Regions from separate parts of the Rhizobium sp. WSM1274 genome, predicted to be linked through region 1. Evidence: predicted binding sites of a transcription regulator. Region 1 holds the regulator's gene; each other region holds the start of a gene.
What was found. The regulator LexA, encoded in region 1, represses DNA repair genes until DNA is damaged. The targets are predictions, from matches to a motif close to TGTTCNNNNTGTGTTCNG.
Positions count from the first base shown of each region.

Region 2: a site for LexA is predicted at 4,512-4,529, ahead of N2600_RS14485 (ATP-dependent helicase). Genes of this name have one in related genera too.
Region 3: a site for LexA is predicted at 5,789-5,806, ahead of N2600_RS00285 (DNA recombination protein RmuC). Genes of this name have one in related genera too.
Region 4: a site for LexA is predicted at 2,114-2,131, ahead of N2600_RS01250 (ATP-dependent helicase). Genes of this name have one in related genera too.

Region 1 is NZ_CP104138.1:1,892,325-1,900,386, forward strand. Features, by position in the region: gene lpxA (acyl-ACP--UDP-N-acetylglucosamine O-acyltransferase) at 1-195, shown strand, start outside; gene N2600_RS09635 (LpxI family protein) at 199-1,080, shown strand; gene lpxB (lipid-A-disaccharide synthase) at 1,077-2,255, shown strand; gene gltA (citrate synthase) at 2,292-3,581, opposite strand; gene N2600_RS09650 (ComEC/Rec2 family competence protein) at 3,872-6,304, shown strand; gene lexA (transcriptional repressor LexA) at 6,285-7,004, opposite strand; gene N2600_RS09660 (VOC family protein) at 7,202-8,062, shown strand, end outside.
Region 2 is NZ_CP104138.1:2,861,213-2,869,274, forward strand. Features, by position in the region: gene N2600_RS14465 (SpoVR family protein) at 1-195, opposite strand, end outside; gene N2600_RS14470 (YeaH/YhbH family protein) at 192-1,466, opposite strand; gene N2600_RS14475 (PrkA family serine protein kinase) at 1,479-3,422, opposite strand; gene N2600_RS14480 (VOC family protein) at 3,852-4,328, opposite strand; gene N2600_RS14485 (ATP-dependent helicase) at 4,572-7,052, shown strand; gene N2600_RS14490 (hypothetical protein) at 7,080-7,427, opposite strand; gene N2600_RS14495 (hypothetical protein) at 7,426-7,740, shown strand; gene N2600_RS14500 (hypothetical protein) at 7,824-8,062, shown strand, end outside.
Region 3 is NZ_CP104138.1:52,210-60,271, forward strand. Features, by position in the region: gene hpf (ribosome hibernation-promoting factor, HPF/YfiA family) at 1-223, shown strand, start outside; gene ptsN (PTS IIA-like nitrogen regulatory protein PtsN) at 294-758, shown strand; gene N2600_RS00275 (methyl-accepting chemotaxis protein) at 847-3,180, opposite strand; gene N2600_RS00280 (ribokinase) at 3,526-4,425, opposite strand; gene N2600_RS00285 (DNA recombination protein RmuC) at 4,530-5,756, opposite strand; gene N2600_RS00290 (globin-coupled sensor protein) at 5,960-7,456, shown strand; gene def (peptide deformylase) at 7,554-8,062, shown strand, end outside.
Region 4 is NZ_CP104138.1:256,244-264,305, forward strand. Features, by position in the region: gene N2600_RS01250 (ATP-dependent helicase) at 9-2,066, opposite strand; gene N2600_RS01255 (hypothetical protein) at 2,174-2,440, opposite strand; gene N2600_RS01260 (BON domain-containing protein) at 2,601-2,861, shown strand; gene N2600_RS01265 (hypothetical protein) at 2,972-3,232, shown strand; gene N2600_RS01270 (DUF982 domain-containing protein) at 3,462-3,704, opposite strand; gene N2600_RS01275 (hypothetical protein) at 4,022-4,411, shown strand; tRNA gene N2600_RS01280 (tRNA-Thr) at 4,620-4,694, opposite strand; gene N2600_RS01285 (hypothetical protein) at 4,848-5,042, shown strand; gene murA (UDP-N-acetylglucosamine 1-carboxyvinyltransferase) at 5,150-6,442, shown strand; gene N2600_RS01295 (DUF2948 family protein) at 6,566-6,997, shown strand; gene hisD (histidinol dehydrogenase) at 7,054-8,062, shown strand, end outside.

The sequences.
Region 1 (8,062 bases):
GTCGACCGCGCCGTCATTCACAGGGTACGTCGCGCCTATAAGTCGATCTTCGAAGGAACGGGCTCCGTCCGTGAAAACGCCGCCGCCATCCGCGAAGAATATGCCGATTGCGAGCCGGTGGTCCACATCCTCGACTTCATTGCCGCCGACAGCGACCGTGCCTTGTCCTCGCCGACCCGGGGGCAGAAGGGTTAGTCCGTGGCTTTATCAGGCGACACCGCTGCGGGCCGGCTGGCGATCATCGCCGGCGGCGGCCTTCTGCCTTCCTATGTCGCCGAAGCCGCGCGCGCGGCGGGCGAAAATCCCGTCATCGTCGCGCTGAAGGATGAAAGCGACCGGCGTTGGGAAGCGTATGACCATGCCGTCATCGGCATCGGCGATTTTGCAGCTCTCGAGGGCCTCTTGAACCGCTACGGCATCGGCCGTGTGGTCATGTCCGGCAGCGTGCGGCGCCGGCCGGAATGGCGCGAGGTGCGCCCGACGCTGCGCACTCTGATGAAGATGCCGGCCGTGATCCGCACCTTGTTGTCAGGCGGCGACGATAAGGTGCTGCAGATGGTGATCCGGCTGATCGAGGGAAACGGCAGGCGTGTCGTCGGTGCCCATGAGATCGCCCCCGACCTTCTTGCCGCCGTCGGCCCGCTCGGCACGGCGATACCGGGCGAAGAAGACCGGCGCGATATCAACCGTGCAGCGGAAGCCGCCGAAATGCTCGGCCGGCTCGATGTCGGCCAAGGCGCCGTCGCCATCGGCGGGCGTATCGTCGCGCTGGAGGGTCTTGAGGGCACGGACGAGATGTTGGAGCGTGTCGCCGGTCTCAGAGCCGCCGGACGCATCTCTCCGCGCCGCCGCGGCGCGCTTGTCAAGCTCTGCAAGCCGCAACAGGACATCCGTGCCGACCTGCCGGCGATCGGCGTTTCCACGGTCCTGAATGCAAAGAAGGCGGGCCTTGGCGGCGTGGCGGTCGAGGCAGGCCGTTCGCTGGTGCTCGATCGCGCCGCCGTCCTCAAGGCCGCCGATGAGGCCGGGCTTTTCGTCTGCGGCATCGATCGCGAGCTGCCGGCATGGGGGCTCGAATGACCGGGGCGCCGCTGAAGATCGCCGTCATTGCCGGCGAGGTGTCGGGCGACCTGCTCGGCGCCGATCTGGTTGCGGCCCTGAAGCGGATCCATGCCGGACCGATCAAACTCGTCGGTGTCGGCGGCGAGGGGCTTCAGGCCCAAGGTTTGAAATCGCTGTTCGATTTTTCCGAGCTGTCGATCATGGGCATCACCCAGGTGCTGAGCCGGCTGCCAAGGCTCTATACGCTGATCCGGAAGACAACGGCTGCCGTCGTCGCCGCAAGGCCGGACATACTTCTCATTATCGATAGCCCAGACTTCACCCACCGAGTCGCTAAGCGTGTCCGGACCGCACTGCCTGATCTGCCTGTCGTCAATTATGTCTGTCCGAGCGTCTGGGCCTGGAAGGAATATCGCGCCACGCGCATGCTGCCCTATGTCGATCATGTGCTCGCCGTCCTGCCCTTCGAGCCGGCGACGATGCGTGCGCTCGGCGGGCCTGAGACCACCTATGTCGGCCATCGCCTGATCGCTGATCCGGCGCTGCTCGAAGCGCGGCGGCTGCGCGCCGGGAGGGCATCCGTCGGGGAAGCGGGCAAGACCATCCTGATGCTTCCGGGGTCAAGATCCTCCGAAATCGCCAAACTCCTGCCGTTCTTCGAGGATGCGGCCAATGAACTCGTCGCCCGCAACGGCCCGATGCGATTCCTGCTGCCGACCGTGCCGCACAACGAAGCGCTGGTGAAGGGTCTGGTTGCCGGTTGGGCTACACCGCCGGAGGTGGCGGTCGGGCCGGCGCAGAAATGGAAGGCCTTTGCCGAAGCGGATGCGGCGATGGCAGCCTCCGGCACGGTGATCCTCGAACTCGCCCTTGCCGGCGTGCCGACGGTGTCCGTCTACAAGACGGATTGGATCATCCGCCTGCTCGCCCCGCGCATCAAGGTGTGGACGGGCGCATTGCCCAATATCATCGCCGATTATGCCGTCGTGCCGGAATATCTGAACGAGATCGTCCGCGGCGCCAGCCTGGCGCGCTGGATGGAGCGGCTGTCGGCCGACACGTTCCAACTGAAGGCGATGAACGAGGGTTATGATCTCGTCTGGCAACGCATGCAGACCGAAAAGCCGCCCGGCGAGCACGCTGCCGAGATCCTTCTCGACGTCTTGAAAAAGAAAAAACCCGGTCGTTTCTGAACTGACCGGGTTTTCTTTTGGGTTCCTTTGAAGCGATCAGCGCTTTGAAACCGGGATGTAATCGCGCTTCGGTTCGCCGACATAGAGCTGGCGCGGACGGCCGATGCGCTGTTCCGGATCCTCGATCATCTCGTTCCACTGCGCAATCCAGCCGACGGTGCGGGCGAGCGCGAAGAGCACGGTGAACATGGTCGTGGGGAAGCCCAGCGCCTTCAGCGTGATTCCGGAATAGAAGTCGATGTTCGGATAGAGCTTCTTCTCGATGAAATATTCGTCGGTGAGCGCGATGCGCTCCAACTCCATGGCCACTTCGAGCAATGGATCGTCCTTGATGCCGAGTTCGCCGAGCACTTCATGCGTCGTTTTCTGCATGATCTTGGCGCGCGGATCATAGTTCTTGTAGACACGGTGACCGAAGCCCATCAGGCGGAACGGATCGTTCTTGTCCTTGGCGCGAGCGACATATTCCGGAATGTGGTCGACCGTGCCGATTTCCGTCAGCATGTTGAGGGCTGCTTCGTTGGCGCCGCCGTGGGCGGGGCCCCAGAGGCAGGCGATGCCGGCGGCGATGCAGGCGAACGGGTTGGCGCCCGACGAACCGGCGAGACGGACGGTCGAGGTCGAGGCGTTTTGCTCGTGATCGGCATGCAGGATGAAGATGCGGTCCATGGCGCGGGCAAGCACCGGATTGACCACATATTCCTCGCAAGGCACGGCAAAGCACATGCGCAGGAAGTTCGAGGCATAGTCGAGGTCGTTCTTCGGATAAACGAAGGGCTGGCCGATATGGTACTTGTAGGCCATGGCGGCAAGCGTCGGCATCTTGGCGATCATGCGCAGGCTGGCGACCATGCGCTGGTGCGGATCGGTGATGTCGGTGGAGTCGTGATAGAAGGCCGACAGCGCGCCGACGCAGCCGCACATGACGGCCATCGGATGCGCATCGCGGCGGAAGCCGGTGAAGAAGCGGCTCATCTGCTCGTGCACCATGGTGTGGTGCGTGACGCGATAATCGAAATCCTTCTTCTGCACGGTGGTCGGCAGTTCGCCGTAAAGCAGCAGGTAGCAGACCTCGAGGAAGTCGCCATGCTCGGCGAGCTGCTCGATCGGATAGCCGCGGTGCAACAGGACACCTTCGTCGCCGTCGATGTAAGTGATTTTCGATTCACAGGATGCCGTCGAGGTGAAACCCGGATCGTAGGTGAAGGAAGCCGTATTCTTGTAGAGGGCACCGATATCGATGACGCTCGGGCCGATCGTGCCGCTTTTGACAGCAAGGTCGACAGACTTGTCACCGATTTTTATTGTAGCGCTTTGATCCGTCATGCTGATCCTCCGAAATGGCGGTGGCGCCATAAAAGCGCCATAGGGGTTAAGCGTCCTCACCGATAGCTATATGATCGCGAAGCTAATGCCAAGTTACCGTGACGGCATTTTGTGCATTGCGGTATCACCTTTTAGGCACTGCAGCGATGAGCCGCACGCATATCGGAAGCCGATGATTCAACTCGTCTTTTGGCGCTTGCGATTTTCCCTCGTATTTCAATCGATTATGCTTGCCGGATTTGATCGGAGGTTGCATTCTGGCCGCCTTCGCAGCTGGGCTTGGGCGGCACATGCAGGAGTTGACCACAGTCGAATTGCGGCCGGAAGCAGGCGAAGGCCTCGCCGACTCCGCCGGTTTTTCTCCACCTGTCATGGTGACGCGCCCGACAAGAACGCAGTCGACGAGCCCCTTGCGGCACCGGCTGCCGGCAGCAGCCTCGCAATCGCTGCGTATCGGCATGCGGATGCTGAGCGAAGAGGCGGACCACGGCCGTCTGCTGCTTGTCTCGCCTGTCTTCCTCGGTGCCGGGTCAGCCTTCTGGTTTCTCGCGGCATCGGACTTTCCGCTCGTTGCATCGCTGCTCTGCCTGTTGCTGCTGATCGTCGCCGTTCTCATCGCCAGCCGCAGCCGGGCGGCATTGCGGGCAACGCTGCTGGCGCTTGCACTTGTGGCCTGCGGCATGGCCTCCGCGCAGCTCGAGAGCTGGCGGGCTTCGACCGTGATCCTCGATTCCGCCGTCACGACGACGGTGACCGGCCGTGTGGAACGGCGCGAAGGCGACGGTCGCGGCCGGTGGCGCTACATTCTTGCCGTCACCGGTACGGAGGCGCCGGAAGTGAAGCGGTCGCCCGAACGCATAACCGCGATCACCCGCGGCGCAGACGCGCCCTTCGAGATCGGTGATATCATAACCGGCAGGGCGCGGCTGACGCCGCCGGCAGGTCCAGCACTTCCTGAGCTCAACGACTTCTCCTTCGGTGCCTATTTCGATGGAATCGGCGCGAACGGCTTCTTCTACGGCGCGCCGTCGAAGGTCGACTGGCAGGCAGGTCCGCAGGCGGCAAGATCGACGTGGGAAGCTCTGCTCGAAGGGCTCTACCGGCTGCGCAGCGGCATTGGCGACCGCATAAGGTCGATCTTGCCTGGCGACACCGGCGCTTTCGCCGCTGCTCTGGTGACGGACGAGCGGCGCGCCATCTCGAATGAGACGACGGAAGCGCTGCGCCAGTCCGGCCTGGCTCATATCGTCGCCATCTCCGGCCTCAACATGGCGCTGTCGGCCGGTATCTTCTTCGTTGGGTTCCGGATGTTGCTCAGCCTCTTTCCCGGCGTCGCTGAGGCCTATCCGACGAAGAAGATCGCTGCCGCCGGCGCGCTCATCGCCGTGACCGCCTATTTCCTGATCTCGGGCTTTGGGGTCTCTGCCGAACGCGCCTTCATCATGATGGCCATCATGTTGATTGCCGTCTTCTTCGACCGGCCGTCGATCAGCCTGCGCAATGTCGCGCTCTCCGCGCTCGTCATCATCGCCATTTCGCCGTCCGAGGTCTTGGGTCCGAGCTTCCAGATGTCCTTTGCCGCGACATTGGCGCTGGTCTCGGGCTATCAGCTGTGGAAGGACCGGCGCGTCCGCGAAAACGCCTTCCTCAAGCTGCCGATCATCAGGCCGGTCGTTACGGTTGCGGGTTTCTTCGGCGGCGTCTTCCTGACGTCGCTGATCGGCGGCTTTTCAACCGCGCTGTTTTCGATCGACCATTTTCATCGCCTGACCGCCTATGGCCTGCCGGCAAACCTCGCGACGATGCCGATCATCTCCTTTATCGTCATGCCGGCCGGGCTGCTGGCGATGCTGCTCATGCCTTTCGGTCTGGATGTTTGGGCCTGGAAGGTCGTCGGATTCGGCCTCGATCTGGTGATCGCGGTCGCAAAGACGGTATCCGGCTGGGGCGGCAATATCGACGTTGGCCGTTTGCCCGGCTGGTATTTCGCGGTCGCCGTGGCAGGCTTTCTTCTGCTGACGCTGCTCCGGACGCGACTGCGCCATTCCGGCACATCGATCATCGCAGTCTCGACGCTCATCCTGTTCCTTCTACCGGTTCCCCGGCCGCCGGATCTGGTGATTTCGGAGGATGGCAATCTCGTCGCGGTCGTCGAGGCGGCAGCAATGGCGTCCAACCGTGAACGACCGCCGGATTTCATCTTCGACCAATGGCAGAGAGCGCTGGTCCTGCCGACGCATGATCCGCCGAAGATGCTGGATGGTCCTGCTATCCCGCCGGAGGGAGAAGACCGCCGCGTCAGGCTTTCCCGCGATCAGCAGACCGAAGCGAGGACCGCGATGCGTGCAGCCGCAGCGGCCGGTGAAGCAAACCGCTTTTCCTGCGTCAAAAAGGCCTGGTGCACATCAAGGCTTGGCAATGGCCAGGTCGTGGCCGTCATCGACAATGCCGCCTATCTCGGCCCCGCATGCGACGCCGCCGATATCGTCGTGACGTCGGTCCGCCTGCGCTTCAACAGCTGCCGCTCAGGTGCGACGCTCTTCACCGGTGAAACGCTGCGCAGGACCGGTTCCGTCGAGTTGCGCTTCACGAACGCCGGCCTGGAGGTGGCAACCGCATTCGATGCATTGTCGCGGCCATGGATGCGCCATCGCGCCTATGACTGGCGCAGCAATAGTTTTACCGAGCCCGGTCTAGCCAAGGTCAGTGATAGCGGCGAATAAGACCGACGAGCTTGCCCTGAACCTTGACACGGTCCGGCCCGAAAATCCGGGTCTCGTAAGCCGGGTTGGCGGCTTCGAGCGCAATCGAGGCGCCCTTGCGGCGGAAGCGTTTGAGTGTCGCTTCCTCGTCGTCGACGAGAGCAACGACGATGTCGCCAGGACTTGCGGTGCTGCCGTTGCGGATGATCACGGTGTCGCCGTCAAAGATGCCGGCGTCGATCATCGAATCGCCCTTGACCTCCAGCGCATAATGTTCACCGGAACCGAGCATGTCGGCCGGAACGACGATGTCGTGGGTGTTGTTCTGGATCGCCGAGATCGGAACACCGGCGGCGATGCGGCCCATGACCGGCACGGAGACCGAGTTGCCGTTGTCGGCGACGGGTTTTGCAGGGGCAGGAGCGGCGACCGGCTGTGGCTTGCCGAGGCTGCCCTCGATGACGCTCGGCGAAAAGCCACGCCGCGGCTGGATGCTGGGGCTGTAGGCCTCCGGAAGCTTGATGACCTCGATCGCGCGGGCCCGGTTCGGTAGGCGGCGAATGAAGCCACGTTCCTCGAGCGCTGTAATCAAGCGATGAATCCCGGACTTCGAAGCGAGGTCCAGGGCATCCTTCATTTCGTCGAAAGATGGCGGAACGCCGGATTCCTTCATGCGCTCATGAATGAAAAGGAGAAGCTCCTGTTGTTTGCGCGTGAGCATCGACGTTGTGACCTCGTGATTGAAACAAATCCAGAACAGACACTATATGTTCCATATGTGTTCCGCAAGTAGCTAAATTTCCGTAAAACTTGGAACCAACTCGTCGAGATTCTTATTTTCATTCGCCGGATTGGACACATGTCTTGCATTGAGGGTGGCGCTGTCGCACATCTCTTGCCGATTTGAGGAGGGATATGATGAACACGCATTCCACCAAACCGTACCCGCTGGATCATGTCGTGCTGCCGGTCGTCGACATCGATCTGGCGCGCGAAAGGCTCGGCAAGCTCGGCTTCACCGTTGCCGCCGATGCGCGCCATCCCTTCGGAACGAAGAATGCCTGCGTCTTCTTTGCCGACAAGACCTATCTGGAGCCGCTCGGGATCGCGAGCGTCGAGGAGAGCGAGGCATCGGCGCGACGAGGCAATGTCTTCACCGCTCGCAACCGGGCTTTCCGCTTCCGTTGCGGCGCGGAGGGGCTTTCGGCGGTGGCCTTCGGCAGCAAGGATGCCGGCATCGATCATCAGGATTTCGTCGGCAACGGGTCGAGCGCCGGGGAGATGCTGCAGTTCAACCGGCCGATGACGATGCCGGACGGCTCCGAGACGATTGCCGGCTTCAAGCTGGCTTTTGCCGGCGACCTGCGCGCGCCTGATCTCTTGCTCTTCACCGTCGAGCGTATCAATCCGCTGCCGGCCGACCGCGCCGCGCTGGAGACGCATGCCAATGGCGTGACCGGCATAACGGAGATCGCGCTTTGCGCGCCGGAACCGGCCGCATTCGCTGCCTTCGTCGGCCTTGCAGCGGCGCAATCGGCAGTCGAGAAAACCGGTTTCGGCGTCAATGTCGCGGCGTCAAATGCGAAAATCGGTCTGATGACGCCGGAAGGGCTGGAGGCCTATTTCGACATCGCCGGCTCATCCGCAGATCGCGGCCTGCGCGGCCGGGCAATCCTCTTTGCTGTTGCCGATCTTGCCGTGACAGAAGCGCATTTGGCTGCTAACGGGGTGACATACACGCGCAAGAACAATCGCATTCTGGTGAAGCCCGCGCCCGGG
Region 2 (8,062 bases), 970 kb from region 1:
CGGCATGCCGGTCGACGAATAGGCATCGAGCATCTGCTCCGAGGTAATGACTTCAATCTGGTTCGGATAGACGTCGAGGCCAAGTTCGCCGAGCGCGATCTCCTCGCAGGCGTCGTGAATGCGTTGAAGTGTTGAAAAGTCCCAGTCGGCCCCCTCGAACAACAGCCGTTCTCGTGGCCTCATCGTCATGGTCATGGCGTCACCTTCGACTGTGCGTCACGTTTCTGGAAGAGATCATGGAAAACAGGGAAAATTTCGTTTCGCCGGCAGACCTTGCGCATCGAAAGCGGCTGCAGCTCGGAACGGATCCCGTCATAGAGCATCCAAAGCGGTGAGCGTGATATCGAGGAGTCACCGCCTTCTTCGCCGACCTCGATATAGGCGAAATACTGGCACAGCGGCAAAATCTCGCGCAGCAGCTGTCCGCTCAGGTTCCCGTCGGAATGGGCGTTGTCGCCGTCCGATGCCTGGGCGCCATAGATATTCCATTCCGCCGGATCGAAACGCGCCGCGATGATCGCCCGCATTGCCGCTAGCGCACTGGAGACCAGCGTGCCGCCGGTTGCCGGACCATAGAAGAAGGTTTCCTCGTCGACTTCCTCGGCCTTGTCGGTATGGCGGATGAAGACGATCTCGACTTTCTTGTAGCGTTTCGACAGGAAAAGGTAGAGCAGCAGGTAGAACCGCTTCGCCAGGTCCTTCATGTGTTCCGACATGGAGCCGGAGACGTCCATCAAGCAGAACATCACGGCCTTTGCCACAGGCTTCGGCTCGTTTTCGAAGCGGCGATACCGCACGTCGAGCGGATCGATATAGGGAATGCGCCGGCTTTTTTCCGTCAGAGATTTGAGTTTTGCCTCAAGCGCCAGCCGGCTCTCGTCGTCCTCGCATTCCTCGATCTGCCGCTGCAGGGCTTCGATTTCTTCGCGGCGCGGACGGTGAAGCGCGACACGGCGCATCATCGCGAGCCTGGTCGTGCGACCGACGGCAATGTTGGACGGCGATCCCGACACGGAATAGCCGGCACGGAAGGGAGTTTCCTCCTCGGTTTCGGCCAGACGCCGCTTGGCAAGATCGGGCAGTTCCAGATCGTCCAGGAACACATCGAGGAATTCCTCGCGCGTCAGCACAAAGCGGAAGCCGTCCTCGCCGTCACCTTCGCCCGCATCCTTGGGTTTTCCGCCCCTGCTCCCCGGCGGGCGCGGAAGAATGTCGCCTTCGACAAAGGCCCTGTTTCCAGGCAGGATGTGGTCGCGAATGCCGCCATCGCCCCTTCTCAAGTTCGGCTCGGCCATTCCATCGATCGGCAGGCTGATTTCCCCGCCGTCGAGCACATCGCGAATGTTCCGGTTTTGCAGAGAACGCTTTACCGCCTGCTGCACGGCGCCCTTCATGCGCCGAAGAAACCGTTGCCGATTTTCCAGACTTTTACCGCGCGGATTTAGCCGACGGTCGACAATGTGCATATTGGCTCCACATTAACTTGCCTGTTTGACGCGCATGTACCATTCGACGAGGCGCCGAACCTGCCTCTCCGTGTAGCCCCGCGCAGCCATGCGCGAGACAAACTCGCTGTGTTTCTTTTCTGTTTCCGAATCCTTCTTCGAACCGAAGGATATGACGGGCAAAAGATCCTCGACCTGCGAGAACATTCGTTTCTCGATGACTTCCCGGATCTTCTCGTAGCTCGTCCATGACGGATTCTTTCCGCCGTTGGCTGCCCGTGATCTCAAGCAGAACTTGACGATTTCGTTGCGGAAATCCTTCGGATTGGCAATTCCCGCCGGCTTTTCGATTTTCGTCAGTTCCTGGTTGAGGAGCTCGCGGTCGAGAAGCTGGCCGGTATCGGGATCCTTGAAATCCACATCTTCGATCCAGGCATCGGCATAATCAACGTAGCGGTCGAACAGGTTCTGTCCGTAATCCGCATAGGACTCAAGATAGGCCTTCTGAATCTCATTGCCAATAAACTCTGCGTAACGCGGCGCAAGATCGGCCTTGATGAATTCCAGATAGCGCTTCTCGACATCGTCGGAAAACTGCTCGCGTCGGATCGACTGCTCCAGCACATACATCAGATGAACCGGATCGGCGCCGATATCCGTGGTGTCGTGATTGAAGGTGGAGGCGAGCACCTTGAAGGCGAAGCGGGTCGATATCCCGTCCATGCCTTCGTCGATGCCAGCGGCATCCCGATATTCCTGGACACTGCGGGCGCGCGGATCCGTCTCCTTCAGGCTCTCGCCGTCATAGGTGCGCATCTTCGAGAAGTATGTCGAATTCTCATGCTTGCGCAGACGCGAAAGCACGGAGAAGCGGGCCAGCATTTCGAGCGTCGCGGGGGCGCACGGCGCATCGGCGAGTTCCGATCCCTCGATCAGCTTCTCGTAAATCTTCTGCTCTTCCGTGACGCGCAGGCAATAGGGCACCTTGATCACGCAAATACGGTCGATGAAGGCCTCGTTGTTCTTGTTGGCCTTGAAGGTTTGCCATTCCGCTTCGTTCGAATGCGCAAGGACGATGCCGGAGAAGGGTATGGCGCCGATATTCTCGGAGCCGATATAGTTTCCCTCCTGCGTCGCCGTCAGCAGCGGATGCAGCATCTTGATCGGCGCCTTGAACATCTCGACGAATTCGAGCACGCCCTGATTGGCGCGGTTGAGCCCGCCCGAATAGCTGTAGGCATCGGGATCGTTCTGGGAATAGGTCTCCAGCTTGCGGATATCGACCTTGCCGACCAGCGACGAGATATCTTGATTGTTCTCGTCTCCAGGCTCGGTCTTGGCGATGGCGATCTGGCGCAACCGCGAAGGCTGTACTCTGACGACGCGGAAGCGGGAAATATCGCCTCCGAAATCGTCGAGCCGTTTCAGGCACCACGGACTCATCAGTCCGCTCAGGCGCCGCAGGGGAATGCCGTATTGCTCCTGGAGGAGCGATCCCATCGTGTCCGGGTCGAACAGGTTGAGAGGACTTTCGAAAACGGGGCTGATCTCGTCACCCGCCTTCAGAACGTAGATCGGATGAACCTCCATCAGCAGCTTCAGCCGCTCCGCCAGCGATGACTTGCCGCCGCCGACCGGGCCGAGCAGATAAAGGATCTGCTTGCGCTCCTCGAGCCCCTGCGCCGCGTGCCGGAAAAAGGAAACGATGCGTTCGATTGTCTCTTCCATGCCGTGGAAACCAGCAAAGGCCGGATAGATCCGCATGGTCCGGTTCATGAAGATCCGGCCGAGGCGCGCGTCCTTGGCGGTATCGACCATCTGCGGCTCGCCTATCGCGGCGAGCAGGCGCTCGGTCGCATTGGCATAGGCAAGCGGTTCCTTTTTGCAAAGGTCGAGATATTCCGCGATCGACATATCGGTTTCGCGACGCGCATCATAACTGCGGGTGAACGCATCAAATACGGATTCGCTCAGCATGGGCCCTCCATTCAAGGTTAATGCCACAGGCTTCAGGTGTCCCTATAACCATCGAGATGGCCATGACGTTCCTGAGAATCAATAGTTTCTTCGGCTATTCCACGCTCACCGGCCATTTCTAGCAATGCACAAAATTGTGCATCCACCGGTTCTTTAATTACTGTACGAAACTGTCGATCAGTATAGTTGAGAAAGCCCCCATGGCGGTATCAGCACATTTCACGACGTGACAGAAAGATGAAAAAGGTGTGCAATGTCGCCCGTGATTCGAGATCACGAAAGTCAGCGATTGGCAGGCGGCGAACCTGCTTCGATCGGTGAATATCGATGCGCGACGGATCGTATGTCATCGAAATTTGGGGATATTCTTAGGGAATCAGGCGCATGACTATCATGCGCCTGATTTGCGATCATGTCTCCACAGGCCTCTCAGCCGTTGAACGCATTCTCGAGCACAGCGACGTCGATCTTGACCATGCCGAGCATCACTTCGGTCACGCGCCTCGCCCGCTCAGGGTCGCTGTCGGCGATCATCTCCGATAGCACGCGCGGCACGATTTGCCAGGAAAGGCCCCAGCGGTCCTTCAGCCAACCGCAGGCCTCCGGCGTACCGCCATTGGCGAGGAATGCCTCCCATATTCGATCGATCTCGGCCTGACCTTCGACGAGGATCGCAATCGAGAAGGAATGGTTGAAGCTATCGAGCGGGCCGGCCTTCATGGCCAGGAAGAACTGGTCGGCGAGCGTGAACTCGATCAGCTCGACGCTGCCGGGAGGCCCGCTCGGCGTTTCCGCCTGAAGTATGGTGGTGCGGCCGATCCTGGAGTCCGGGATAACAGACACGTAGAATTCGACGGCTTCGCGCGCTTCCTCGGCGAACCAGAGATTTGAAACGACCTTCGGCATGACGGCCTCCTTGTTGACGGGTGTTGATCCGGACTGCTGTCCGATGCCTCAAGGACGCCTTACTGGCGCCGGTTCCGACACGCCGCGATCGGAATTTTAGCCCTGCCCGCCCGCATCTTGACCGCAGCCGGGCTCGGCGGCGGCCTTGCCGCCTGTAACATGCCGCCTGGATAGCGCCGGCTCGGGAATGAAAGCAGAACATCTTTTCTGGTCTTTCCTTCCCGAATCACTACATTACGCGCCATGAGCAATAGTTTCGACGATATGCCCTTCTTCGACGAAGAGCCGGGCGAGATGGCGCGCAAGCCGCAGCCGCCTGCCGCACCCGCCGAAAGGGCGCCCGCCACCGGTGGCGGCATCGCCGCACGCGCCATGGCGGCCCGCGACGGCGGCAAGCGGCCGGATTACCTCACCGGGCTGAACCCCGAGCAGACCGAAGCCGTCGAAACGCTGGAAGGCCCCGTCCTCGTGCTCGCCGGCGCCGGCACTGGCAAGACGCGGGTGCTCACCACCCGCATTGCCCATATCCTCAATACCGGCCGCGCCTTTCCCTCGCAGATCCTCGCCGTCACCTTCACCAACAAGGCCGCCCGCGAGATGAAGGAGCGCATCGCGCTGCTCGTCGGCGGCGCCGTCGAAGGCATGCCCTGGCTCGGCACCTTCCATTCGATCGGCGTCAAACTTCTGCGACGCCACGGCGAGCTCGTCGGCCTGCGCTCCGATTTTACCATTCTCGATACCGACGACGTCGTTCGCCTGATCAAGCAGTTGATCCAGGCCGAGGGTCTCGACGATAAGCGCTGGCCGGCCAAGCAGTTCGCCGGCATGATCGACACGTGGAAGAACAAGGGGCTCGGCCCGGCCGATATCCCCGAGGGCGACGCTCGCGCCTTTGCCAATGGCCGCGGCCGCGATCTCTATTTCGCCTATCAGGCGCGCCTGACGACGCTGAACGCCTGCGATTTCGGCGACCTGCTGATGCATCCGATCGCGATCTTCCGCAAGAACCCGGACCTCTTGAAGGAATATCACGGCCGCTTCCGCTATATCCTCGTCGACGAGTACCAGGACACCAACACCGCCCAATACATGTGGCTCAGGCTTCTCGCCCAGCGATCCAAAGGCGAGCCGCAGAACGTCTGCTGCGTCGGCGACGACGACCAGTCGATCTACGGCTGGCGCGGCGCGGAGGTCGACAATATCCTGCGCTTTGAAAAGGATTTCCCCGGCGCCAAGGTCATCAAGCTCGAGCGCAACTATCGCTCGACCGAACATATCCTTGGCGCCGCCGCCCATCTGATCGCCCATAATGAGGGTCGTCTCGGCAAGACGCTGTTCACCGACCGCTCCGATCCGGACGACGTCAAGGTGCAGGTCCACGCTTCCTGGGATTCGGAGGAGGAAGCCCGCGCCATCGGCGAGGAGATCGAGCAGCTCCAGCGCGGCAAGCATCTCTTGAACGACATGGCGATCCTCGTGCGCGCCTCGTTCCAGATGCGCGAATTCGAAGACCGCTTCGTCACCCTCGGCCTCAACTACCGCGTCATCGGTGGCCCGCGCTTCTACGAGCGCCTCGAGATCCGCGACGCCTTGGCCTATTTCCGCCTCGTTGCGCAAGCCTCCGACGACCTCGCCTTCGAACGCATCGTCAACACCCCGAAGCGGGGCCTCGGCGATACGACGGTGCGCGCGCTGCACGACTATGCGCGTGCCCGCGATATCCCGATGCTTGCGGCGGCCGCCGACATCATCGAGACCGACGAGCTGAAGCCGAAGGCGCGAAAGGCGCTCTTCGACGTGATTCAATCTTTCCGCCGATGGCAGGAACTGCTTGAAAAGACACCGCATACCGAGCTGGCCGAGCAGATCCTCGAAGAGTCCGGCTATACCGACATGTGGAAGAACGACAAGAGCGCCGAAGCGCCGGGCCGCCTTGAGAACCTCAAGGAACTGATCCGCTCGATGGAAAGCTTCGAATCGATGCGCGGCTTCCTCGAACACGTCTCGCTGGTGATGGATGCCGAGACCAACGAGAACCTTGATGCCGTCTCGATCATGACGCTGCACTCAGCCAAGGGTTTGGAATTCGACACCGTCTTCCTGCCCGGCTGGGAGGAAGGCCTCTTCCCGCACCAGCGCTCGCTGGACGAGAGCGGCCGCGCCGGCTTGGAGGAGGAACGCCGCCTCGCCTATGTCGGCATCACCCGCGCCAAGCATCGCTGCCACATCTGGTTCGTCTCCAACCGCCGCATCCATGGCCTCTGGCAATCGACCCTGCCCTCACGCTTCCTCGACGAACTGCCGGAAACCCATGTCGAGGTCGCTCAAATGGAACAGAGCTACGGCGGGTACGGCCGCGGTGGCTACGGCCAGTCCCGCTTCGACAAGGCCGAACCCTTCGCCAATTCCTATTCCACGCCCGGCTGGAAACGCGCCCAGGCCAACAAGACCGACGCCACACGCGACAATTGGGGCACCCGCTCCGGCCACGCCGTCGAACGCATCGGCTACGGCGAGAGCGGCCCGAAGGGGCGCACGATCGAAGGCGAGCTGGTTGCCAAATCGACCTCGTCGGAACCGTCGAGATTCACCCTCGGCGACCGCGTGTTCCACCTGAAATTCGGCAACGGCAACATCACCGGCATCGAAGGCAACAAGCTGACGATCGAGTTCGACCGGGCCGGACAGAAGCGGGTCTTGGACGGGTTCGTCGAGCGCGTGTGATCTCACCTCGGCACGACGCGAGAACGTTTACCCGAGCATCCGCATCCTTCCGATCCCAACAATATCGTTGATCAGCGCAATGCCGATTCCGGTGGCGACGATTCCCAATCCGATCAGGAAGAGCCGGCGAGACCGATCATATTTGACGGCAAAGAGAGAGTCGCGCGCCAGCAGATCGGCAAAGACCTTCACCTGGATGGCGATGCCGATCGTCAAGAACAGCATCGGCGGAATATCGATGCGACTCCAGTCGTTGGGGTTGGAAACCCAGACACTGATGAAATTGAGCGAGAAACCGAGGATGATCCCGGCCGCTGTCAGCGACCCGTTGCGAAATGTCGCATCGATCTTTTCGTCGGGATCCGGCTCGGACATGGCTTCGCTTCCCGCTGCTGAGGTAAGAAAGGCAGAAATCATGATCCAGAGCAAGCTCGACCTGACATCGCCCTCACAGGAAGCAGACGAAATGTCGCAGCCGCGCAAACCCCGGCACTCCGCCCATGGCTCCTCCGCACGCTTCATTACGACAATTTCAGGCAAACACGGACATGGATTTAATCGCCTCCAGACGAAGCAATCGCTGAAAAAAGCCAATAATTCCAATGAAACAACTTTGGTAACCGAAAGGTTAACGTGCGTCGCCCCGCGCCGTCAATCGCACTTCTACCCTGTCAAAACGTCGCTTTGACGCCTTGTGCAAATCAGCTTAGCCCAAAGGCTGCCCACCCATGAAAGGCGGGCTTCACGACGAACTTTTCGAAGGAGGTTCAAGTGACCAGTGTTTCATCTCTCGGCAGCACAATGACCCAGTACCAGTCTCCGCTTTCCAGTCTGGACAAGAATGGCGACGGCGTCACATCGGCGGACGAGTTGGCCGCCGCCTCGCAGTCCTCGACACCGGCCATGGCGTCGACCGACGGCGACGACAGCGGCACCGATATCGTCAAGAAGATCACCGCCGACATTCTGTCGCTGATGCTGTCCATGCAGAAGACCGACAGCAGCGACGA
Region 3 (8,062 bases), 1.8 Mb from region 1:
TGATCACGATGATGAAATCGCCGACGATTTCGCTCCGGCGATCGTCGCTGAAAGCACCAAGCAGCTGAAGACCATGTCGGTCGCCACCGCCGTGATGGCGCTCGACATGACCGACGAGCCGCTTCTCCTGTTCCGCAGCCCCGGCAAGGAACATCTGAACATCGTTTACCGTCGGCACGACGGAAATATTGGCTGGATCGATTCAGCCAGTATCAAAGGCTGAGATCAGCGTGGTGAGCGGCGGTGTTGCCGCCGCTCCTTGCATTTGATCCCGGCGACAGAAGGAAAAAGAAATGGCATTGGCAGATTTGCTCCATCAGGATGCGATCATTCCCGCCCTCAGAGTAAATTCCAAGAAACAGTTGCTTCAGGAACTGGCCGCAAGAGCCGCCAGGATCACCGGGCTTTCCGAACGGGAGATCTTCGACGTTATCCTGCAGCGCGAACGCCTGGGCTCGACCGGCGTCGGCAACGGCATCGCCATTCCCCACGGCAAGCTGGGAAACATCCATTCGATCGTCGGTATCTTCGCCCGGCTGGAGCAGCCGGTCGATTTCGAGGCGCTGGATGACCAGCCGGTCGATCTCGTGTTCCTGCTGCTTGCGCCGGAGGGCGCGGGCGCCGATCATCTCAAGGCTCTGTCGCGGATCGCCCGCGTGCTGCGCGATCACGATCTGGTCGCCAAGCTGCGCGCCACCGATTCCTCCCAGGCGATCTATGCCTTCCTCAACGAAGAGCAGGCGTCGAACGCTGCCTGACGCACGCCGCGCGATAACGCATCTATTCTCGAATGCAAAAGGCGCCTGATCTCTCAGGCGCCTTTTTACATGATGAGGGGTTGAACGATCAGAACTCTTCCCAGCTGTCTTGCGCCACGGCCGCGGACCCGCGCGACGGAACAACGGAGCGACGGACCGCCGGGGAGCGAGGCGAAGGGGCCGCGGCTGCCGGCGCCCGCATCTTTTGTGCGACCGAGGCAAGCGCTGCGGCGTTCCTCGAACCTGAGACATTGAAGCGGGTGGCGAGCTGCTTCAGCGTCTGTGCCTCGTCGTTGAGTGCGACGCTCGCAGCAGTCGCTTCCTCCACCATCGCCGCGTTCTGCTGCGTTACCTGGTCCATCTGGTTCATGGCCTGGTTGATTTCCTTCAAGCCGACAGCCTGTTCGCTGGCCGATGCCGAGATCTGCCGGATGAGGTCATTGATGCCCATCACCTGTTCGGCGATCTTGTGCAGCGTGCCGCCGGCGCGCCCGACGAGATCGACGCCTTCCTTGACCTGGACGGCCGAGGTGTTGATCAGCGTCTTGATTTCCTTGGCGGCATTGGCCGAACGCTGCGCAAGTTCACGCACCTCCTGGGCGACGACGGCAAAACCCTTGCCGGCTTCCCCGGCACGCGCCGCCTCGACACCCGCATTCAGGGCGAGCAGGTTGGTCTGGAAGGCGATCTCGTCGATGACGCCGATGATCCGCGAAACCTCCGTCGAAGATTGTTCGATCCCTTGCATCGAGGCAATCGCCTTCTGTACCACTTCGCCGGACTTTTCCGCATCCTGGCAGGCGAGGTTGACGTTGTCGGCTGCCGTGCGCGCATTTTCTGCGCTGGAATCGACCTGCGCGGTGAGCTCGTTGAGCGCCGCCGCCGTCTCTTCCAGGCTTGCGGCCTGCTGCTCGGTGCGCTTGGCGAGGTCGGAAGCGCTGTTACTGATTTCGCCGGTGCCGGAGCCGATGTTGGCGACGCTGAGGTTCATCGTGTTGATCGTCTCTTCGAGGCTCGCAAGGGCGGCGTTGAAATCCTGTTTCAGCTTGCCGTATTCGCCGGGAAATTCGTCGGTGATGCGATGACTGAGATTGCCCTGCGACAGCGCGGAAAGGCCGGCGCCAACGATCGAGACGATATGGCGCTGCAGCGACACCGATTGCTGGCGTTCCGATTCCGAGCGGCTGCGCTCGGTCTCGGCGGCCTGCCGCTGGTCGGCGGCCTCCTCTTCGAGGCGGCGGCTGTCGGCGAGCGTGAAGCGGAAGCCTTCGAGCGCCTTGGCGACCGAGCCGACTTCGTCGCTGCGGTCCTGGGCGGCGATCGGTTCGCCATATTGGCCGTCGCTCAGTGCCTTGACGCTGGCAACGAGCCCGCCGAGCGGCCGCTGCACGAAAGAGCGGACCGCGAAATAGAGTGCCAGCATGACGGCGCCAAGCACGATCAGCCCGTTGATGATCATCACGTAGGTCTGGTCTCGCACCGGCGCGTTGATCGCCGTGTGCGGCACGTCGACGAGCACGACCCAGGTGGCGTTGACGCCGGGAACCGCGAACGGATAGACGACGCGATCAAAGGGATCGAGGCCGTCATAGGTGAGGTCCCTGACCAGACCGGGCTGCTTGCTTGACAGCGCCGTCTTGACGATGTCGGCGCCCTCGCCGTCATATTCCTTGGTCATAAGGTCGGGGATCGGCGCGACGATCCAGTTGCCGGCCTGCGACAGCAGCGTGACGCGGCCCGAGCCGAACGGATGCAGCGCCTGCAGCTTGTCGGTCAGCGACTTCAGCGAAATATCGACACCGCCGACGCCGATCATCTTGCCGCCAGACATGACCGGATAGGCAATCGAGGTCAGCAGCGTCGGCACGTCCGTTCCCTCGGCCATATAGGGCGTGGTGATCGCGCCCTTGCCGCTGTCGGCGGCAAGCTTCCACCATGCGGCGGTATAATCATTGTCGAAGGTCGAATATTGGATGCCGCCGTCCTTGGTCTTCGACCAGTAGGGCGTGAAGGCGCCGTTCTTGTTGGTGCCTTCGTCATTGTTGTTGGCGATCTCGGTGCTCTTGCCGTCAAGCGCGCCGAGCTTTTCGCAGAACCAGCTACCGAAGGCGAAGGCATTCTGCTCGAGATTGGCCTTCAGTACGTTGATCATGCCCTTGCGGTCGAGCGACTTGCCTTCATGGCCGCGGCCGATGACGCCCGACATGGTGCGAGCGGCGCTGGCGAGTTCGCCGACATTGGCGGCGATTTCATTGGCGATCGATTTCGCTTCGAGGTTGGCCTGATCCATCGTCAGCGTCTGGACGCGATCCCGGGTCTGGCCGATGAGGAAAAAATTCGAAACGATGAGAACAAGCGCGATGGCGATGCCGGTGATGACGATGAGTTTCGCGGCAAGCGATTTCATGCGAAAAATGAACATGGGGTCCTCGGGCAAGGATGCGCCGAACGGGCATTCTCCGGCGCAGGAGCGAAGGCTCGCCCCATCATGGGGCAGCCGCCTACAGCGCCGTGCGTCTTTTCGAGACGCGCAAAGGACGCTGTAGCACTTTGAATGGCTGCATAATTTCATCCTTAAATCGATTCCGATTTAAGGAATTATGCAGTCGACAGCTGGATTCCAAAAGCGCAGGGAACCGGCGGCCACGAGGAACATCGCCGGAAATCTCTTAAATTTGAATGAAACTCGATCGGTCGAGACAAGGAAAACTGCCGGAACGCCCTGAATTACAGGGCGTTTCGCCGGCGGTTTCGCAAAGAGACGCCCCTATATCCTGTCTGCGACTTCCTCGCTCAAGGGGATCGAAGGTTGCGCCCCGGCCTTGAGGCATGCGAGCGAACCGGCAACCGCCGCACGACGCAGCGCCGAGACAAAATCGAGGCCTTCGTCGAGGCTGGCAGCGAAATAGCCGCAGAATGTGTCTCCGGCGCCGACCGTATCGACAGGTTCGATCTTGAGACCCTGCGCTCGTGAAATCGCCCCGTCGCGGATGGCGACGACCCCGTCGGCACCGAGCGTCACGATCAGCGTCTGGCCCGTCTCCGCATGCAGGCGCGCAAGGGCTGCCTCGCGTGCTTGGGCGTCCATGCCCTCCTGTCCGGCAAGCCGCTCGAACTCGGTTTCGTTGGCAATGACGATATCGGCAAGTCGGCCGAGACGCGGCGCATCGGGGATCAGCGGCGCGAGGTTGAGGATGCTGGTGACGCCCTTGGCGCGGGCGGCCGACAGCGCACGTTCGACGGCAGCAGCTGGCACTTCGAGCTGCAGCATCAGGATATCGCCTTCGTTCATGCGGCCGATCGCCGTCTCGGCATCGGCAGGCGTGACCTGGCCATTGGCGCCGGGAACGACGGCAATCATGTTCTCGCCGTCGCCGCCGACAAGGATCAGCGCCGTGCCTGTCGGACCGTCGACATGGTTGATGAGGGAAAGGTCGGTGCCTGCATCATCGAGCAGGGCCAGCGCCTCCGCAGCGAAAGCATCCTTGCCGACGGCGCCGGCCATATGCACGTAGCGGCCGGCGCGCCGCGCTGCCAGCGCCTGGTTGGCGCCCTTGCCGCCGGCGGCCGTCGCAAAGCCGTTGCCGGCCACCGTCTCACCGGGCTTCGGCAGGCGCTCGGTCGTGGCGATGAGATCCATGTTGATGGACCCGAAAACTGTGATCATGAATGTGTCCCGTCTTCTAGAGCATGATGCCGAAAAGTGTGATCGGTTTTCGGCCGACATCATGCTCCTACTGTTTCATGCGGGCGAGACACTGCCCGAAGCGATCACTCCTCGTCAACCACCCGGAGCTTCAGAAGACCGGTGCGGCTTTCTACCGATTTGACCGCGGCCTCGCCGTCGCGGGCGGGGGGTGCATCGCCGCCGCCCGCCTCAAATTCCAGCGCTTCGATCTTGGCGCCGCGTTTGGTCAGCTTGTCGGCCGACGTGACCACCATGTCGATATCCTTCTGCGCCATGGCGAAATGGCCTTGCAGCTTGCGCACCCGCTCGTCGAGGCGGCTGAGATCGTCCATCAGGATTGCCACCTCGCCCTGGATCAGATGCGCCTGCGCCCGCATGCGCTGATCCTTGAGCACGGCCTGGATGACCTGGATCGACAACATCAGCAGCGACGGCGAGACGATGACGATACGCGCGCGGTGCGCCTTCTGCACCACCGGCTCGAAGTGCTCGTGGATCTCGGCGAAGATCGATTCGGATGGCACGAAGAGAAAGGCCGTATCCTGCGTTTCCCCCTGGATCAGATATTTCTCGGAAATGTCTCGGATATGGATTTCCATATCGCGGCGGAACTGCTGGCCGGCGATCTTGCCTGCCTCGGGGCTGCCGGCGTCGCGGATCGCGTTCCAGGCTTCGAGCGGAAATTTCGCGTCGATCACCAGCGGCGGCGCGCCGTTCGGCATGCGGATCGTGCAGTCCGGCCGTGAACCGTTGGACAGCGTCTGCTGGAAGGCGTAGGCGCCCATCGGCAGACCGTCGGCAACAATCGTTTCCATCCTGGACTGGCCGAAGGCGCCGCGCGTCTGCTTGTTGGACAGAATGGCCTGCAGTCCGACGACATCCTTGGCGAGCGTCTGGATATTGTTCTGCGCGGCATCGATGACCGCCAGCCGCTCCTGCAGCCTTTGCAGGTTCTCATGCGTCGATTTCGTCTGCTCGGTGATCGTCGAGCTCATGCGCTGCGACATGCCGTCGAGGCGCTGGCTGATCGTCTGGTTGAGTTCGCTCTGCCGCGCGCCGAAGACCTCGGTCATCGCCGCGATGCGGCCCTGCATCTCGGCCTGGATCTTCAAAAGCTCGGCCATCCGCGCTTCGTTTTCCTCGGCACGAAAGCTCGCTTCCTCCGCCTGCTCGCGGCGAAGGCTGGCGCCGCGCAGCAGAAGCACGATCACTAGCAGGGCGAGGGCGGCGAGAACGCCGCCGGCAAGCGCCAGCATGGCCGGACTGATCGAGGCAAGGGAAAGGGCGAGCGATTCGGAATGGATGGTCATGCGGCAAGCATAACAGAAGAAACGGCGATATATAGATCAAAACGTGAACGGAATGGACGGCGTGCAATATCCTCGCACGCTATCGCTCTTCTCGCTCGGCGAGAAGAAATCGCCGTCCGATTTAACGATTGCTCAACCATATTGGCCAAAACCTGCGGCGCAGAAATTCCGTCCCGCGCCGCGCGCCAAGTACAGAGATCTCCATGACCGCCCAGCAGACCGACAATGCCCTCAGGCAGCGCCTCGATTTCATCGAACTGGATGAGGCGGCGCGCAAGTCGATGCGGGATCTGCGCCCTGTGATATCAGAGCTGATCGGCGGCGCCCTCGACAAATTCTACGCCAAGATCGCCAAGACCCCTGCTGTCGCCGGCTTCTTCGCCGATAAGAATCACGTCGGCCATGCCAAGAAGCGCCAGCAGGATCATTGGGCCAATCTTGCCGGCGGCGCGTTCGATGAGAGCTATGTCAACGGCGTGACCGCAGTCGGCAGCACCCACGCCCGCATCGGGCTGGAGCCGCGCTGGTATATCGGCGGTTACGCCATCGTCATGTCCGAGCTCGTCAAAGGCATCATGGAGAAGCAGTGGCCGTCGATCTTTGCGCGCCGAGAGGGCAAGGCATTGGCCGAGAAGCTGTCAGCCGTCATCAAATCAGGCATGCTCGACATGGATTATTCCATCTCGGTCTATCTGGAAACGCTCGAAGCCAAGCGTCGCGCCTTGGAAGAAGAGCGCGCCCAGGCCGAATCCGACCAGGCGATCGCCCTGGAGCAACTGCGCCGCGGTCTGGAAGCGCTGTCGAAAGGCGATCTTGAAGCCACCCTGCCGTCCGACCTGCCGGGCAATTTCAGGCAGATGGCCGAGGATTACAACCGCGCCGTCAGGGCGCTAAGCCAGTCCTTCGCCTCCGTACGCGAGACCTCGGGCCATATCATGAGCGGCGCCGACGTTATATCCAATGCGACCAACGATCTGGCGCTACGAACCGCCCAGCAGGCGGCAGGCGTCGAGGAGAGCTCGGCCGCCCTGCAGCAGCTGTCTGTCAGCGTCGGCCAGACGGCCGCCAATGCCGAGAAGGCTTCGGCCGCGGTGCGCGAGACGCAAGAGAAGGCGAAGAACTCCGGCGAACTCGTCACCAGCGCCGTTTCGGCGATGGCCGGCATCGAGAAATCCTCGACCGGGATCTCCAAGATCATCGGCGTTATCGATGAGATCGCCTTCCAGACCAACCTGCTGGCGCTGAACGCCGGTGTTGAGGCGGCCCGCGCCGGTGATGCCGGCAAGGGCTTTGCGGTCGTCGCCCAGGAGGTCCGCCAGCTCGCCCAGCGGACCGCGGAAGCGGCCAAGGAGATCAAGAACCTGATCTCGCAGAGCTCGACCCAAGTCAACGAGGGCGTCGGCATCGTCTCCAGCACCGGTGAGGCGCTGAGCGATATGATCAGCCGCATCGATATCATCAACCGTTTCGTCGCCGATATCGCCGCGGCTGCCCGCGATCAGGCGACCGGCGTCAACGAGGTCAGCCTCGCCGTCCGCAACATGGGTGTGATCACCCAGCAGAATTCGGACATGGTCGAGCACTCCTCGGCGGAAACCCGCCGGCTCAAGGATGAGGTGGAGAGCCTGATTGAGCTGCTGCGGCGCTTCCGCGCCCGGCCGGAGGGACGTTCCGCCGGTGCTGCTCGACGGGCTGCTTGAGGCCAATATGGCAAAATTCCAGGCGGGGATGCAAAAAAGCGTATTCCCCGCCTGCCGGATAATTCCATAGTCGGAAAAGATGGGTTATGGGAACGCCATGACCATCAAGCCACTCATCATTCTTCCCGATCCCGTTCTCCGCCAGCTGTCCAAGCCGATCGAGCGGGTGGATGCCGACCTCCAGCGTCTTGCCGACGATATGCTGGAAACGATGTACGACGCGCCGGGCATCGGCCTTGCCGCCATCCAGATCGGCGTGCCGCGCCGCATGCTCGTCATCGACATCTCGCGCGAGGGCGAGGAAAAGCAGCCGCAGGTCTTCATCAATCCGGAGATCCTGACATCCTCCGACGAGCGCTCCGTCTATGAGGAAGGCTGCCTTTCGATTCCAGACTATTATGCCGAGGTCGAACGCCCGGCCACCGTCTCGGTCAAGTATCTCGACCGCAACGGCAAGGAACAGACCGTGGAAGCCGACGGCCTGCTCGCCACCTGCCTGCAGCACGAGATCGACCACCTGAACGGTGTGCTCTTCATCGATCACATATCGCGGCTGAAGCGGGAGATGGTGATCAAGAAATTCACCAAGGCAGCGAAGTCCAAGGC
Region 4 (8,062 bases), 1.6 Mb from region 1:
TATCTGACCTATCGCCACATTCCGCGCATGCGGGCGCCGACATCGATGCGCACCTGCCGCGCCTGCGCTTGCGCGGCCTCCGATTTTCCCTGCGGCCAGCTGCAGGCCTCGAAGAACTGCAGCAGGGTCGCGGGAATGAAGCGGCTGCGGGAGGCATAGACGTGCCGGTCGCCCTGCGAGTTCTGCCCATAGGTGAAGAAGCGCCGCGGCACGACGAGGTCGAGACCATCCCTGGCGCGTGTCATCGCCACATAGAGCAGCCGGCGTTCCTCCTCGATTTCGGCGGTGGTGCCGACGGCGAGATCGCTCGGTATGCATCCGTCGACGACGTTCAGCATGAACACCTTCGTCCATTCCTGGCCCTTGGCGGAATGGATGGTGGAAAGGATGAGGTAGTCCTCGTCGAGAAGCGGCACGCCTGCCTGGTCGCTGGTCGCATCCGGCGGATCGAGGGTGAGTTCGGTCAGGAAACGCTCGCGCGAGGCATAACCGCCGGCGATCTGTTCGAGCTGCAGCAGATCGGCCTGCCGCGTCGCTGCGTCCTCGTGCAGCCGTTCCAGATGCGGCGCGTACCATTGCCGCGCCAGGCCGATTTCCGCCGGCCAGCCGGCCTTGCCGGTCTTCAGCTCCTGCAGCATCGAAACGAACATTGTCCAGTCCTCGCCCGAGCGGGGCGGCGCCGGCATGGCAGCAAGAGCAGAAATCGGACTGGCATCCTCGGCCATCAGGTCGAGCGTCTTCTGCGCCGTCGACGGCCCGACGCCCGGCAGGATCTGCACCAGCCGGAAGCCCGCCACCCGATCGCGCGGGTTCTGTGCGAAGCGAAGGGCGGCCAACATGTCCTTCACATGCGCGCTGTCGAGAAACTTCAGCCCGCCGAACTTGACGAACGGAATGTTGCGCCGGGTCAGCTCGACCTCCAACGGCCCGCTGTGATGCGAGGCGCGGAAGAGCACGGCTTGCTGCTTGAGCGTGAGGCCTTCCTCTCGGTTGTCGAGCACCATGTCGGTGATGTAGCGCGCCTGCTCGGCCTCGTCGCGCACCGTGACCAGGCGCGGCCGCTCGGAGGATTGCCGCTCGGTCCAGAGGTTCTTGGTAAAGCGCTCCGAGGCGAGATCGATGACGGCGTTGGCGGCGGCGAGGATTGGCTGCGTCGAACGGTAATTGCGGTCGAGCGTGACGATATTGGCCGCCGGGCTGAAGGCGGCGGGAAAATCGAGGATATTGCGCACCGTCGCCGCGCGGAATGAATAGATCGACTGCGCATCGTCGCCGACCACGGTCAGCCCCTGGCCTTCGGGCTTCAGCGCCAGCAGGATCGAGGCCTGCAGCCGGTTGGTATCTTGATACTCGTCGACCAGCACATGGTCGAAGCGGCTGCCGATATCCTCGGCAATGACAGCCTCGCCGACCATCTGCGCCCAGTAGAGCAGCAGATCGTCGTAATCGAGCACGTTCTGGCTCTGCTTGGCCTCGACATAACAAGCGAAAAGTTCGCGCAGCTGTTTCTCCCACGCCGCGCACCAGGGAAAGACGTCGCGCAGCACGAGGTCGAGCGCGGTTTCCGAATTCACCGCCCTGGAATAGATGGCAAGGCAGGTGCCCTTGGTGGGAAAGCGGCTTTCCGTCTTGGAGAAGCCGAGGTCGTGCCGGATCAGGTTCATCAGATCGGCGCTGTCTTCGCGGTCGTGTATGGTGAAATCCGGATCGAGGCCAATCTGCTCGGCATAATCGCGCAACAGCCGCGCGCCGATGCCGTGGAAGGTGCCGGACCAGGAAAGCGCGTCCGCCATGACGCCGGCGTTTGCACCAAGCACATCGCGGCAGATGCGCTCGACGCGCCGCGCCATCTCGGCGGCTGCTCGGCGCGAGAAGGTCATCAGCAGGATGCGGCGGGGATCGGCGCCCTTGACGATCAGGTGGGCGACCCGATGCGCCAAGGTATTCGTCTTGCCAGAGCCGGCGCCGGCAATGACCAGCAGCGGCCCGGCAATATGGCTGCCGTCGATGAGCGTGCCGTGCTCGACGGCCATGCGCTGCTGCGAATTGAGCTTTTCGAGATACATCCAGCCGTCCGGTCGGGCTCCCGCAGAATCACTGGGGAAAGATTAGATGTTCCTTGAATGTTCGCGATTGCCGTCCCTGTCAAGCGATCTGGCGCGCGAGCAACACCTCAGTCGGGAAAGTCCGGGCCGATCTCGCGCCGTACCAGCTTCAGGCTGCGGTCGGGCTGAAGGATATAGGTTTCCTCAACGCGCTGGCCCGTTCCGTTGTAAAACTGGTTGTAGACGACGCTGCCGACCGGCGATTTGGTGAGCTTCGTTCGCGGTTTGCCGCCATAGGTGATGCTGCCCGGAATGGGTTCCAGCGCCGGCCTATCGGCCGAGGAGCAGCCGGCAAGCAATGCCCCGGCAAACAAGGCGGGCAGAAGCGCTTTCATTGTCATCATCCCTCATTCGACTGCAGCCAGATATGGAAGCCGCGGCGCCTTTCGCCAAGGATCGTCCATGCCAGGGTCCACGGGAAACAACCCAGCGCACCGCAACGAAATGCTTTGCCGAGGCGTTAACGGATATCAACTGACATCAGGAGAGGCCACTGTGCTCGGCTTTGCAGCATTCACGAACCATGAGGAATCCGGCCGTCAGGGTCACAGCGACGCGGCGACACGCGCCTCGGTGGAGAGCGCCCTTCATGCCGTCGACGATATCGAAGTGGCGGAAATCATCGTCGACATATCGGGCTCATATGTAATCCTGGAAGGTTTCATACGCCGGCGGGGTGATGTCGAGCGGGCGATCGAGATTGCCGAGAGCGTCGTCGGCCGAGGCTATGTGCGCAGCCGCCTGCTGCGACGCTGAAATCGTAAGATGGTGCCCCGGCCCTCTGCTCATCTGTCCATGCGATGCATAAGGGGAACCAAGTGCTCTCCCGCGTGTTGAAATGCCGGATCTAAACGCTGGAGACCCTCATGTCGTTGCTTCTTCGCCTTTGGGCAACCACCTTGATTTCAGGCAGTGTCTTTGCCGGCTCCGCCTACGCCTCGCTGGAAAACGGCACAAATTATTCCGCTTTGCCGAAGGACCAGATCGCCCTCAACGAATATACCGGGGCCATCGCCTGCACGCCGGCAGAGCCTCAGTATTTGCCGTCCTTCATCCGCGCATCGGATGGCACGATCATCGGTGTCGGTTATATCGAAGTGGAGAGTGAGGGCGGCGCGAACTGCTGAGGCGTCCGCTTTACTCAGACGAGGCTCGCCTGCGTTTCCGCAGAGGTGACGAGCCTCTAACCATCATCATGATGGCTGGGCATCTTCTAACCTGTACAGGGCGCAACGCCCTTTGCACCAAAACCCGGCACGCACTTGTTGCAGGGTTAAACCAAAATTAAAGCATTGTCCCGTTCCGGCACGCTTGCGCGCCAGAAGGCGAAGATCGCCAAAATTCCTTGCCGAACTGCTAATGCAGCTTCAGCTTCGCTTCTTCGGCGGCCGCCAGGAACTCGGCTCTTGCTTCTTCCACGCTCTTGCGCCCGTCGAGCGCCGCCCGGCAGGCACTGCGGGCCTTGATGTAGTGAAGCCCGCGCACACTCGGCCAGAGATCCGCCAGGCACTTCAGCGCATCGAACGGCCCATTGACCGTTCGCGCATCGGCATCTTCGAAACCAACCTTGACCGGGCTGTTCCATCTTTCAGTTGCCATCGACACTCCTCCACGATTTTCGACAGAAACGAAGTGCAACGCTTCCCTATCCTTAGGGACACGCCGCCATAATACGCATTCTAGCGGGATTTTTGCGGTCAACAATGGTGAATCGTTTGATGCTGATGAGGCGAAGTGTCGATCGCGGAAGAGGTCGCGGACGCCCGGGAGTCATGAGCAGCTTTTTAAACAGTCGCAAATAAGTTTGTATGGCGCCAGCGCCACACCGCCGCTACCATGCTCGCGGACATGAGAGGTTCAACGTGGTTTGGAATCGAAAAGGAATTCGAGCTGCTTTTGTTTGCGGGGCACTGGCAATGCCGGCCGTTGCCGGCGGCGCGGAGATATCTGCTGAAGACGCCTTGCTGGCGCGTATTTCCAGCGAGGTTATCCCTAGAATGCAGCGTGAATATTTGCGTACCAACCTTGAGCGGCTGGGGAAGGGGGAGACGATAGATATCGCCGTCTATATTCTATCAGAGAGCGTTGATCGATGGTATGTCGAGGGCATTTTTGATGGGGTTAATGCCCTGCCCCATCCGCCAATCCCAGGTGAAGAGGTGGTGGTAACAGGCGAACTGATCCAACAGTGGCAGTTATCCCCTTTCCTACCTTATTATCTGGAAGTCAACGACATTCCCGATTGTACTGCAATGCTGTCCAATTCATGCCGATGGCAGCCCCTCACCCTAACCCTCTCCCCGTAAAAACGGGGCGAGGGGACGTGCCCTGCGAGAGGTGAGTGGGGGACGGAGAGGTAGCGGCATATCCCCTTCGCCCCGCAAGCGGGGAGAAGGTGGCGGCAGCCGGATGAGGGGCCGGTCTTGCGCCCAGTCCACATTCTTATGGCAGCACACGGCTTCCTGCTTGTCTAGCCGCGCGGCGAGAAATAATGTCCGATACTTGAGAGAAAACTGGTGCTGCCGAGTGGGATTGAACCACCGACCTCACCCTTACCAAGGGTGTGCTCTACCACTGAGCTACGGCAGCAGGACCAGACCGCGGAGCCGAGCGGCTCAATTGCGGGAACGGGGCGGCTATTGCCACAGCTTGACGACAAGCGCAAGCCGCAAAATCAAACTTCGCGTGGATAGAGATGCAAGGGACTTTTGGATTGGCGCGAATTCAGCTAATTCTGCTCACATGAACGACAAGACCGAAACCGGCCAGAAGAGCCGTAAAGAGGCGATCGAGGCACAGGCGAAACTGCGCCGTGAACGCGCCGCCGAAAAGCTCAGGGAAAATCTGGGGAGACGCAAACAGCAGGTCCGCGCCCGCCGTTCCGGCCAAGCCGACGAAACAAATGGACTGCCCGCCGCAAAAATGGACGAATCGTAATGTTCCGTCCGTCGCGAATTGAAGCGTGTCGATAAATCCCCTAAACACCTCACTCCTTATTTCAAGGCAGAACTTTCAGGAAAGGCGGGCGCTGCCCGTAAGCGCACATGGATCGTATCAGAATCGTCGGCGGTAATGAGCTGAATGGCATCATTCCGATTTCCGGCGCCAAGAATGCTGCACTGCCGCTGATGATCGCCTCGCTTCTGACCAGCGACACGCTGACGCTCGAAAACGTGCCGCACCTGGCCGATGTCGAGCTGCTGATGCGCATCCTCGGCAACCACGGCGTCGACGTCGCCGTCAACGGGCGGCGCGAGCGCCAGGAAGACTCCTATGCGCGCACGATCCATTTCACCTGCCGCACCATCGTCGATACCACCGCATCCTATGAACTGGTCTCGAAGATGCGCGCCTCCTTCTGGGTCATCGGGCCGCTCTTGGCGCGCGAAGGCCATTGCCGCGTTTCGCTGCCGGGCGGCTGTGCCATCGGCACGCGCCCCGTCGATCTCTTCATCGAGGGCCTGACGGCGCTCGGCGCGACCATGGAGATCGATGCCGGTTATATCAACGCCAAGGCGCCTGCCGGCGGCCTGATCGGCGCACGCTACACCTTCCCGAAGGTCTCCGTCGGCGCCACCCATGTGGTGATGATGGCGGCAACGCTTGCCCGCGGCACGACTGTCATCGGCAATGCCGCCCGCGAGCCTGAGGTCGTCGATCTCGCCAACTGCCTGAACGCCATGGGCGCCAAAATTACCGGCGCCGGCACGGCGACGATCACCATCGAAGGTGTCACCTCGCTCTCCGGCGCTCGCCATCGCGTTCTGCCGGATCGCATCGAGACCGGCACCTATGCCATGGCCGTCGCCATGGCCGGCGGCGACGTCGTGCTCGAAAATACCGACATGGCGTTGCTCGAAACCGCGCTTGAAACGCTGCGCCGCGCCGGTGCGGAAATCTCGTCGACCAACAACGGCATGCGCATCAAGCGCAACGGCGCCGGCATCAGACCGGTCGATATCGTCACCGATCCTTTCCCGGGTTTCCCCACAGATCTGCAGGCGCAGTTCATGGCGCTGATGACCCGTTCTTCCGGCGTCTCGCATGTCACCGAGACCATCTTCGAAAACCGCTTCATGCATGTGCAGGAGCTTGCCCGCCTTGGCGCCAGGATCTCGCTGTCCGGCCAGACGGCGAAGATCGAGGGTGTCCAACGCCTGCGCGGCGCGCCTGTTATGGCGACCGATCTGCGCGCCTCAGTCTCGCTCGTCATCGCCGGCCTTGCCGCCGAGGGCGAAACCACCGTCTCCCGCGTCTATCACCTCGACCGCGGTTTCGAGCGGCTCGAGGAAAAGCTGACCCGCTGCGGCGCCATCGTCGAGCGCATCAGCGAATGAGGAGAGGGTGCTAAGGCGCCCTTTATCCTGGTTGCGTAATTGGCCGCAGCGCCTTATTTCCCTTGTCTGACGCATCGCCATTCCGGCGGTGCCCGGCCTTGGCCGCCAATGGGATGAGACGGAATGACCGACCTGAAACTTGTTGCGCTCGATGACGAGGATCTTGCGATCATTTCCGCGCATATGCAGGACAGCGTCTTCAAGGTCGGCGACATCGACTGGTCGCCGCGCGACGCGCAGTTCGCGCTTGCCGTCAATCGTTTCGTCTGGGAAGGTGCCGAGCGCAAGCGCAGGGGTTTCGAGCGCCGCCGCGCTGCCCTGGTCTTCAAGCGCGTGCTTGCCGTCCGTTCGCTCGGCATCGATCGTGGCAAACGTGACGAGGTGCTGTCGCTGCTGGCGCTGCGCTTCGAAAAGAAGGGCGAGGGGCCTGATGGTACGGTTGAGCTGGCGCTGTCGGGCACGGCGTCGATTGCGCTGGATGTCGAATGCATCGAGGTCCAGATGGCCGATATCGGCGGCGCCTGGGCGGCTGTCGCCAAGCCTCGCCACCGCTAGTGCCTGACGCCTTGAGTTTGAACATCGCAGTTTCGAGTTGAGAAGGAATATCGGCCTTGGCAATCTGGCTGGATCAGGCATCGGAAGGTTTCGAGCAGCATTTTGCTGCTTTTCTGACGACGAAACGTGAAGTCTCCGAGGATGTGAACGTCGTCGTTCGCGCCATCATCGATGATATCAGAGCCCGCGGCGATGTCGCGCTGGCCGAATATTCGCTGAAATTCGACGGCATCGATTACGCCACCGTGCCGATGCGCGTCACAGCTGAAGAGATCGACGCGGCGATCGAGGCCGTGCCTTCGGAAGTGCTGGGCGCGCTGAAGCTCGCCGCACTGCGCATCGAATCCCATCATCGCCGGCAGCTGCCGAAGGACGATATCTACGAGGACGATATGGGCGTCGGTCTCGGCTCGCGATGGACGGCGATCGAAGCGGTCGGGCTCTATGTTCCGGGCGGCACTGCGAGCTATCCAAGCTCGGTGCTGATGAACGCCGTACCGGCCAAGGTCGCCGGCGTCGATCGCATCGTTATCGCCGTTCCCGCCACCGGCGGCGCCGTCAACCCGGCGGTGCTTGCCGCTGCCAAGCTGGTCGGCGTCACGGAGATTTATCGTGTCGGCGGCGCCCAGGCGATCGCGGCTCTTGCCTATGGCACCGAGACGATCGCCCCGGTCGCCAAGATCACCGGCCCCGGCAATGCCTATGTCGCCGCTGCGAAGCGCCATGTCTTCGGCACCGTCGGCATCGATATGATCGCCGGCCCTTCCGAAGTGCTGGTCATTGCAGACAAGGACAACAATCCGGATTGGATCGCCGCCGACCTCTTGGCACAGGCCGAGCACGACGTTAGTTCCCAGGCGATCCTGATTACCGACGACGCCGCATTCGGCAAAGCGGTGGAGCAGGCGGTCGAACGCCAGCTGAAGACGCTCACCAGGGCCGAGACGGCGGCAGCGAGTTGGCGCGATTTCGGCGCGGTCATCCTCGTTGCTGATCTGAAACAGGCCATTCCGCTGGCAAACCGTATCGCTGCCGAGCATCTGGAACTCGCCGTCGCCGATCCGG